DNA from 2 places in the Metabacillus hrfriensis genome. Region 2 is predicted to be linked to the other one. Evidence: a T-box and tRNA genes for the amino acid it is inferred to sense, from the RefSeq annotation. Region 2 holds a T-box; the other holds one or more tRNA genes.
What was found. A T-box is a leader RNA that pairs with one kind of tRNA and senses whether it is charged. The one in region 2 lies ahead of leuS (leucine--tRNA ligase), so its partner is inferred to be a tRNA-Leu.
Positions count from the first base shown of each region.

Region 1 (4,224 bases), 1.3 Mb from region 2:
CCAATCATCTACCCCACCTTAGGCGGCTGGCTCCTTGCGGTTACCCCACCGACTTCGGGTGTTGCAAACTCTCGTGGTGTGACGGGCGGTGTGTACAAGGCCCGGGAACGTATTCACCGCGGCATGCTGATCCGCGATTACTAGCGATTCCAGCTTCATGCAGGCGAGTTGCAGCCTGCAATCCGAACTGAGAATGGTTTTATGGGATTGGCTAAACCTCGCGGTCTCGCAGCCCTTTGTACCATCCATTGTAGCACGTGTGTAGCCCAGGTCATAAGGGGCATGATGATTTGACGTCATCCCCACCTTCCTCCGGTTTGTCACCGGCAGTCACCTTAGAGTGCCCAACTGAATGCTGGCAACTAAGATCAAGGGTTGCGCTCGTTGCGGGACTTAACCCAACATCTCACGACACGAGCTGACGACAACCATGCACCACCTGTCACTTTGTCCCCCGAAGGGGAACCTTCTATCTCTAGAAGTGGCAAAGGATGTCAAGACCTGGTAAGGTTCTTCGCGTTGCTTCGAATTAAACCACATGCTCCACCGCTTGTGCGGGCCCCCGTCAATTCCTTTGAGTTTCAGTCTTGCGACCGTACTCCCCAGGCGGAGTGCTTAATGCGTTAGCTGCAGCACTAAAGGGCGGAAACCCTCTAACACTTAGCACTCATCGTTTACGGCGTGGACTACCAGGGTATCTAATCCTGTTCGCTCCCCACGCTTTCGCGCCTCAGCGTCAGTTACAGACCAGAGAGTCGCCTTCGCCACTGGTGTTCCTCCACATCTCTACGCATTTCACCGCTACACGTGGAATTCCACTCTCCTCTTCTGCACTCAAGTTTCCCAGTTTCCAATGACCCTCCCCGGTTGAGCCGGGGGCTTTCACATCAGACTTAAGAAACCGCCTGCGCGCGCTTTACGCCCAATAATTCCGGACAACGCTTGCCACCTACGTATTACCGCGGCTGCTGGCACGTAGTTAGCCGTGGCTTTCTGGTTAGGTACCGTCAAGGTGCGAGCAGTTACTCTCGCACTTGTTCTTCCCTAACAACAGAGTTTTACGATCCGAAAACCTTCATCACTCACGCGGCGTTGCTCCGTCAGACTTTCGTCCATTGCGGAAGATTCCCTACTGCTGCCTCCCGTAGGAGTCTGGGCCGTGTCTCAGTCCCAGTGTGGCCGATCACCCTCTCAGGTCGGCTACGCATCGTTGCCTTGGTGAGCCATTACCTCACCAACTAGCTAATGCGCCGCGGGCCCATCTGTAAGTGACAGCCGAAACCGTCTTTCCAACTTGAACCATGCGGTTCAAGATACTATCCGGTATTAGCTCCGGTTTCCCGGAGTTATCCCAGTCTTACAGGCAGGTTGCCCACGTGTTACTCACCCGTCCGCCGCTGACCTCCGAAGAGGTCCGCTCGACTTGCATGTATTAGGCACGCCGCCAGCGTTCGTCCTGAGCCAGGATCAAACTCTCCGAAGAAAATTTGTGACTCAATTTGTTGCTGACTTCAAAAATTTAAAACGTTTGGTACGCTTTTGGTTTTGTTTAGTTTTCAAAGATCATTTTTAAAATTGGAGCGGGTGATGGGAATCGAACCCACGACATTAGCTTGGAAGGCTAGAGTTTTACCATTAAACTACACCCGCGAAAAGTATTTGTCTGGTCGGGAAGACAGGATTCGAACCTGCGACCCCTTGGTCCCAAACCAAGTGCTCTACCAAGCTGAGCTACTTCCCGGACACATTATATATAGAATGGCGCGCCCGATAGGAGTCGAACCCATAACCTTTTGATCCGTAGTCAAACGCTCTATCCAATTGAGCTACGGGCGCACTTGTTAATGTAATGAAGCGACTTAAATATAATACCAAGTTGCGTTCTTTTTGTCAACAACTTTTTTGAGGTTTTTTAAAACTCTTTTGGTGCGGCCGAGAAGAGTCGAACTTCCACGGGGTTGCCCCCACTAGGCCCTCAACCTAGCGCGTCTGCCATTCCGCCACGACCGCGAAAAGATAAAAAATGTATGGTGCGGGTGAAGGGACTCGAACCCCCACGTCAAAGACACTAGATCCTAAGTCTAGCGCGTCTGCCAATTCCGCCACACCCGCATACATTAGTTAAAATGGTGTGCCATGAAGGACTCGAACCTTCGACCCTCTGATTAAAAGTCAGATGCTCTACCGACTGAGCTAATGGCACTTAGTTATAATCGCATTTGAAATGCAAATGGCTGGGCTAGCTGGATTCGAACCAGCGCATGACGGAGTCAAAGTCCGTTGCCTTACCGCTTGGCTATAGCCCAATAAAATGGCGGTCCCGACCGGGATCGAACCGGCGATCTCCTGCGTGACAGGCAGGCATGTTAACCGCTACACCACGGGACCAAATATGATGGTGGAGGATGACGGGCTCGAACCGCCGACCCTCTGCTTGTAAGGCAGATGCTCTCCCAGCTGAGCTAATCCTCCAAATCATTAATATGCAATTCAGAAGCGATGACCCGTACGGGATTCGAACCCGTGTTACCGCCGTGAAAGGGCGGTGTCTTAACCGCTTGACCAACGGGCCAAAAGACAAAAAATAATGGCGGAGAAGGAGGGATTTGAACCCTCGCGCCGCTTACGCGACCTACACCCTTAGCAGGGGCGCCTCTTCAGCCACTTGAGTACTTCCCCATAATATGGCTCCGCAGGTAGGACTCGAACCTACGACCGATCGGTTAACAGCCGATAGCTCTACCACTGAGCTACTGCGGAATAATTAGTCATGACAGACTTCTTTAATTATATGAAGAATAGTACAAGCTGTCAAGCATTCTTTTTATTAATCATTTGCGTCTCTTACGACGGCTTTTATAATTTATCACAGCTTTGTATAATGAGTCAACCCCTTTTTTATCATGAAACAAGTTTTATTTTCCCGCCGCACTTTCCGCATACATACTTGGAAGTATCCATTCTTCGGTGGCGTTTGTAAATGAACATGCAGGCTGTACACTGATACTCTAATGTCTTCTTGATTCTGGCAGCCGTCTGCAGAGGTTTGCAGAATCTTGGAGCACCCACTTTAGAAAGCAGCTCCCTAAATTCAGGATCACGGTGTTTGTACCCTCTGCCTTCTATATGAAGATGATAGTGGCAAAGTTCATGTTTGATTATGCCAATTACTTCTTCTAATCCCTGAGCTAAATATTTAGGGTTAATCTCAATGTTATGACTTTTTAAAAGGTATCTGCCGCCTGTTGTCCGCAGCCGGCTGTTAAAGAAAGCTTTATGTAAAAACTTTTTGTGAAAGTAAGTTTTTGAAATAGATTCTGTCAGTTCCTGAAGCTCCGTTTCATTCATCGGTAACACCCCGCATAGTTTGTATCTCCGAACAGGACATCTTGCGCCCGCATATAGTAAGTAATACACATACTCCATTATAAACAATAAGGAGGAACGAGCAATGCCTTCATGGTTAAAAAACCAAATGCAGCGTGCGTTTTATGAAAAGGATCGGTATCAAATAAAAATGCTGAATCAATGCTGGTATTTCTATAGAAAAAAACACTGCTCATAAGCAGTGTTGGGTTTTTATCAATTTATTTAGCGGAAATCAGACTTTTATTAGCGAAAACTTCATTTTTCATAGCTGATTTTTGAAATTTATTAGCCAAAATGAGGATTCATTTAGCCAAAACGCCTTTCAAGGTCCCAGAACTCTATATTTAAAATATACAGCTAATCGAACACTGCCCGTAAGCAGTGTTTTTCATTAACTGTTTATCATCGTCAAGGCAACACGGCCTTTATGTGCATCTACAGAGTCTACCCAAACCGTAACAACGTCACCTACAGAAACGACATCGAGAGGATGTTTGACAAAAGAGTTTCTAAGCTTTGAAATATGAACGAGCCCGTCCTGTTTTACGCCGATGTCAACAAACGCGCCAAAATCCACAACATTGCGCACAGTGCCCTGAAGTTCCATACCTGTTTGAAGGTCCTCTAGTTTCAAGACACCCTTTTTAAGCAGCGGCTTAGCGATTTCATCACGAGGGTCGCGTCCGGGTCTAACTAGAGAATCGCAAATATCTTTCAGGGTAAGCTCACCAAGATCGATAGCTTCTGCTGTTTCCTTAATATGAATATCCGCTATTTTTTCTCTTAGCTGCTCCGTTCCGACATCATTCAGGGTTAGTCCGAGCATTTTAAGGAGCTCTTCAACCTCTTTGTAGC
Region 1 is NZ_CP126116.1:250,661-254,884, reverse strand. Features, by position in the region: rRNA gene QLQ22_RS01475 (16S ribosomal RNA) at 1-1,483, opposite strand, end outside; tRNA gene QLQ22_RS01470 (tRNA-Gly) at 1,577-1,650, opposite strand; tRNA gene QLQ22_RS01465 (tRNA-Pro) at 1,665-1,741, opposite strand; tRNA gene QLQ22_RS01460 (tRNA-Arg) at 1,760-1,836, opposite strand; tRNA gene QLQ22_RS01455 (tRNA-Leu) at 1,925-2,010, opposite strand; tRNA gene QLQ22_RS01450 (tRNA-Leu) at 2,029-2,112, opposite strand; tRNA gene QLQ22_RS01445 (tRNA-Lys) at 2,128-2,203, opposite strand; tRNA gene QLQ22_RS01440 (tRNA-Gln) at 2,232-2,306, opposite strand; tRNA gene QLQ22_RS01435 (tRNA-Asp) at 2,313-2,388, opposite strand; tRNA gene QLQ22_RS01430 (tRNA-Val) at 2,397-2,472, opposite strand; tRNA gene QLQ22_RS01425 (tRNA-Glu) at 2,501-2,572, opposite strand; tRNA gene QLQ22_RS01420 (tRNA-Ser) at 2,589-2,679, opposite strand; tRNA gene QLQ22_RS01415 (tRNA-Asn) at 2,686-2,760, opposite strand; gene QLQ22_RS01410 (SprT family protein) at 2,902-3,348, opposite strand; gene cmpA (cortex morphogenetic protein CmpA) at 3,452-3,565, shown strand; gene QLQ22_RS01400 (Tex family protein) at 3,761-4,224, opposite strand, start outside.
Region 1: it encodes a tRNA-Leu, which carries the amino acid that the T-box ahead of leuS (leucine--tRNA ligase) is inferred to sense. The anticodon was not compared.

Region 2 (4,224 bases):
CAAACCCTTCCATGTAGGCTTTTGGAAGCACAGTTGCTTTGTATGCATCATTGATGAAAACCATCAATTGAGAAATGGCTGTGTTGAAGCGCAAGCCTTCGTAGTCTTCTGTTGCTTTTTTAACCGTTTGATGATAAACACGCTCTAAGCTGTCAGACATTTCATCTGTAATTTTTGGACTTAATGCCCCGTTATCTTCAACGAATAGACGCCATACTCGATCCAAGAAACGGCGAGCTCCGTCTAATCCTTTTTCAGACCATGCAATTGAGGCTTCAAGGGGTCCCATAAACATTTCGTATAAGCGTAAAGTATCTGCTCCGTGACTTGCTACAATGTCATCCGGATTTACAACGTTCCCTTTAGATTTACTCATTTTTTCGTTGTTTTCACCAAGAATCATTCCTTGATTAAACAATTTTTGGAATGGCTCTTTTGTCGGCACAATGCCAAGGTCGTATAAAACCTTATGCCAGAATCTTGCGTACAGCAAGTGAAGAACAGCATGCTCGGCCCCGCCGATATACGTATCAACAGGAAGCCACTCTTTTATTTTTTCAGGATCAGCAAGGTGCTCTGAATTCTTTGGATCAATATAACGCAAGTAGTACCAGCAGCTTCCGGCCCATTGCGGCATTGTATTTGTTTCGCGTCTTCCTTTTTTGCCTGTTTCAGGATCTGTCACATTCACCCATTCTTCAATGACGGCAAGCGGTGATTCACCTGTGCCGGATGGGCGGATTTCTGTTGTTTTCGGCAATGTTAATGGAAGCTGATCTTCAGGCACCGCAGACATAGTGCCGTCTTCCCAATGAATAATCGGAATCGGCTCTCCCCAGTAGCGCTGACGGGAGAATAACCAGTCACGAAGACGGTACGTAATTTTCTTTTCACCCTTTTGATTTGTTTCAAGCCAGTTAATCATGTTTTCTATTCCGTCTTGTTTATTCAAGCCATTCAGGAAATCAGAGTTTACATGAAGTCCCTCGCCAGTGTAAGCTTCTTTCTCGACATCTCCGCCTTCTACTACTTCTTTAATAGGAAGGTCGAATGTTTTTGCAAACTCAAAATCTCTCTCATCATGAGCAGGTACTGCCATAATGGCTCCTGTTCCATAGCTGACTAAAACATAATCCGCAATCCAGATTGGCATTCTCTCGCCATTTACAGGATTTATCGCATAGGCTCCTGTGAATACACCCGTTTTTTCTTTAGCTAAATCTGTTCTTTCAAGATCACTTTTGCTTTTTATTTTATCGATATAAGCTGCAACCGCTTCTTTTTGATCTGCAGTTGTAATTTCTTTAACAAGCGCATGCTCAGGTGCAAGCACTGCATAAGTAGCTCCAAACAGCGTATCAGGACGAGTAGTGAAGACAGTAAACGTTTGATTATCACCGTCAATGCCAAAATGAACGTGAGCACCTTCTGAGCGGCCAATCCAATTGCGCTGCATTTCTTTAATGCTCTCAGGCCAATCCACTTCTTCTAAGTCTTCAATTAATCTGTCAGCATAAGCTGTAATTTTAAGCATCCATTGTTTCATTGGACGGCGCTCAACAGGGTGTCCCCCGCGTTCACTCTTGCCATCAATAATTTCTTCGTTTGCCAAAACTGTTCCAAGTGCAGGACACCAGTTTACAGCCACTTCATCTACGTATGCCAAACCTTTTTTATATAATTGAAGGAAGATCCATTGCGTCCATTTGTAATACTCAGGGTCTGTTGTATTGATTTCACGGTCCCAGTCATATGAAAAACCAAGGCTCTGAATTTGACGGCGGAATGTATCAATATTCTTTGCTGTAAATTCAGCAGGATCATTACCTGTATCGAGTGCGTACTGCTCAGCTGGAAGTCCGAATGCATCCCAGCCCATCGGATGAAGAACATTGAAACCCTGCATCCGTTTAACACGGGACAAAATATCAGTTGCCGTGAAGCCTTCAGGGTGGCCAACGTGCAAACCGGCACCTGATGGATATGGAAACATATCAAGAGCGTAAAATTTCGGTTTACCTTCGACCTCTGTTGTTTTAAATGTTTTATTTTCAAGCCAGTAATTCTGCCATTTTTTCTCAACTTTATCGTGCTTAAAACTCATATAAATCCTCCTCAAATTGGTGCGTTGCTCTTCGCTTTTAGTATTCAGTCTGAACGGCTGTCCCCAAGATTAAACCGCACAATAGAAAAAACCTCTCATCCCAATAAGGGACGAGAGGTTTAATTTCCCGCGGTACCACCCAATTTAGCGCCAACAATCAGGCACTCACTTAAGCATCCGTAACGTGGATCACGACAGACATTACTGTGCAGGCAGTTCTGCAGTTGACGTCTGTAACTCAAAGGTGAGTTCACAGGCAATGGATGATTGACTCGCACCTTCCGTCAATTCTCTGAGCATCTAAAGTCTGTTACTATTCCTTATCACCGTTCATATCGTATACCTTTATATATTGTATTTTATAGAAATTGCTTCCGTGATGCAAGTTGTTAAATGAAGAAAAAGCGGAAATCGGATGATGGGCGGCAGATATGTTCATTTTCTGCGAAATGAGAAGTGTTAGATTTTGAGAGATTAAGAAGTGAGTTTGCTGTCATCAGGAGATTATTTTGCTTGACGCTCATTGTCTTTTTCTGGCTGCACTGTGTTGTCCTGCTGCTGTCTGACAAAGTCAAAACTCCTTAATACCGCTTCCCCGCTGTAACCAGCGATAATAGAAAGCACGACAAGCTGAAATGAGGATGAGGGTTCTGTCGATAAAACAAGCAGGATAGAAGCTGTTATCCCCATTGCGATATCTTCCCAGAATCCTAAGTAGATAAACCGTTTTGTCATTCTTGGTTTTTCGATCCTTCCTTTCTTTTTGACATGTCCAAGTAAACCCATTAACCCCCCAATCAACGACGCTACAACTACTGTCTGCAGCATAAGATCACCTTCCTAAAGCCGTAATAATTTCGGCACGCGACTTCAGGTACAAGATATTTAAGCTTCTTCTTTTGCTTGTACAGGTTTATGAAAAAATAGAAGCTTGTTTTACTTCCATTATATGTGAATATGGGTTAAACAAGCTTGATTAAATAGAAGGAATTTTCAGGAAACTATTTATCGTACTTTTTCACTAGACCGAACGTTTTTTCGGTTTTTCTCCTATGTGATAAGTACCATTCATTACGGCACCGTGCAGCCGCCTGAATTTTCAATCTGCAGATGTGTAAAATCTATAAGTTTCTGACCATCCAAAATCAGAGCATAATCAGCATTTTCAGACACTCGCCGCATTTTTTCAGCAATGAAATATTTATCAGCTTCTTTTAGTAATCTCTGATATTGTTTGGGCAAAATTTTATTGAAGATGATAAAAAAAGAATGATGGCATAACCGGGACAATTGGCACTCGCCCCCGAAATAAAAAAAGCGAGAATTCATTCCCGCTTCACCTTTGGTTATGTTAGGAAGTCAGAATGGCTTCTCCCAGTTTTTGATTCTTTAATTTTTTGTCATAGATTGATGTTGTAAACATTGCAAGAACCAGCAAGACAAATAATACTATGAAAAGCATGTTTATTCCGTACAGATCTACCAGCACACCGCCAAGCAGCGGACCAATCATTCTTCCTCCTGTGGCTGTACTGTTGACGAAACCCTGATAAAAACCTTCCCTTCCTTTAGGCGCAAGGTCATTTGCTATTGTTGGAACTGCTGGCCAGACAAGCATTTCCCCAACGGTCAAAATAATCATCGCAGCCATAAAGCCGCTGAACTCATCCGCAAACGAAACTGCTGCAAAGGAAACGATAAAAATGACAAATCCAATCATCATCTGTTTTTTTATAGATTTGGCAAAATACTTAACAAAGGTATTCACTATAGGCTGGGCAAAAACAATTAATGCCCCGTTGATAGTCCATATTAAGCTGTATTGGGTGAGGGAAATGCCAAGCTCCTGGGTATGTGCAGCAATAGTTGATTGCCACTGTACGTAGGCCACCCAGCAAAGAGCATATCCTGAGCATAGAATGATAAGAGCGGTAAATTTATCATTGTTTTTTACTTTAGATGACTGCTGCAAAATCGATGTTTGTGCAGATGGTCGTACAGCTATATTTCGATATCCGAAACATGCAAGCAAGAAAAAAACAGCATATAAGGCTGCATTTGCAATGAAGATATATTGAAATGAATACCCCGCAATTAATCCTCCAAGCGCTGCTCCGACA
Region 2 is NZ_CP126116.1:3,973,915-3,978,138, forward strand. Features, by position in the region: gene leuS (leucine--tRNA ligase) at 1-2,104, opposite strand, end outside; T-box leader at 2,208-2,440, opposite strand; gene QLQ22_RS19740 (DUF4257 domain-containing protein) at 2,609-2,932, opposite strand; gene QLQ22_RS19745 (hypothetical protein) at 3,176-3,433, opposite strand; gene QLQ22_RS19750 (MDR family MFS transporter) at 3,456-4,224, opposite strand, start outside.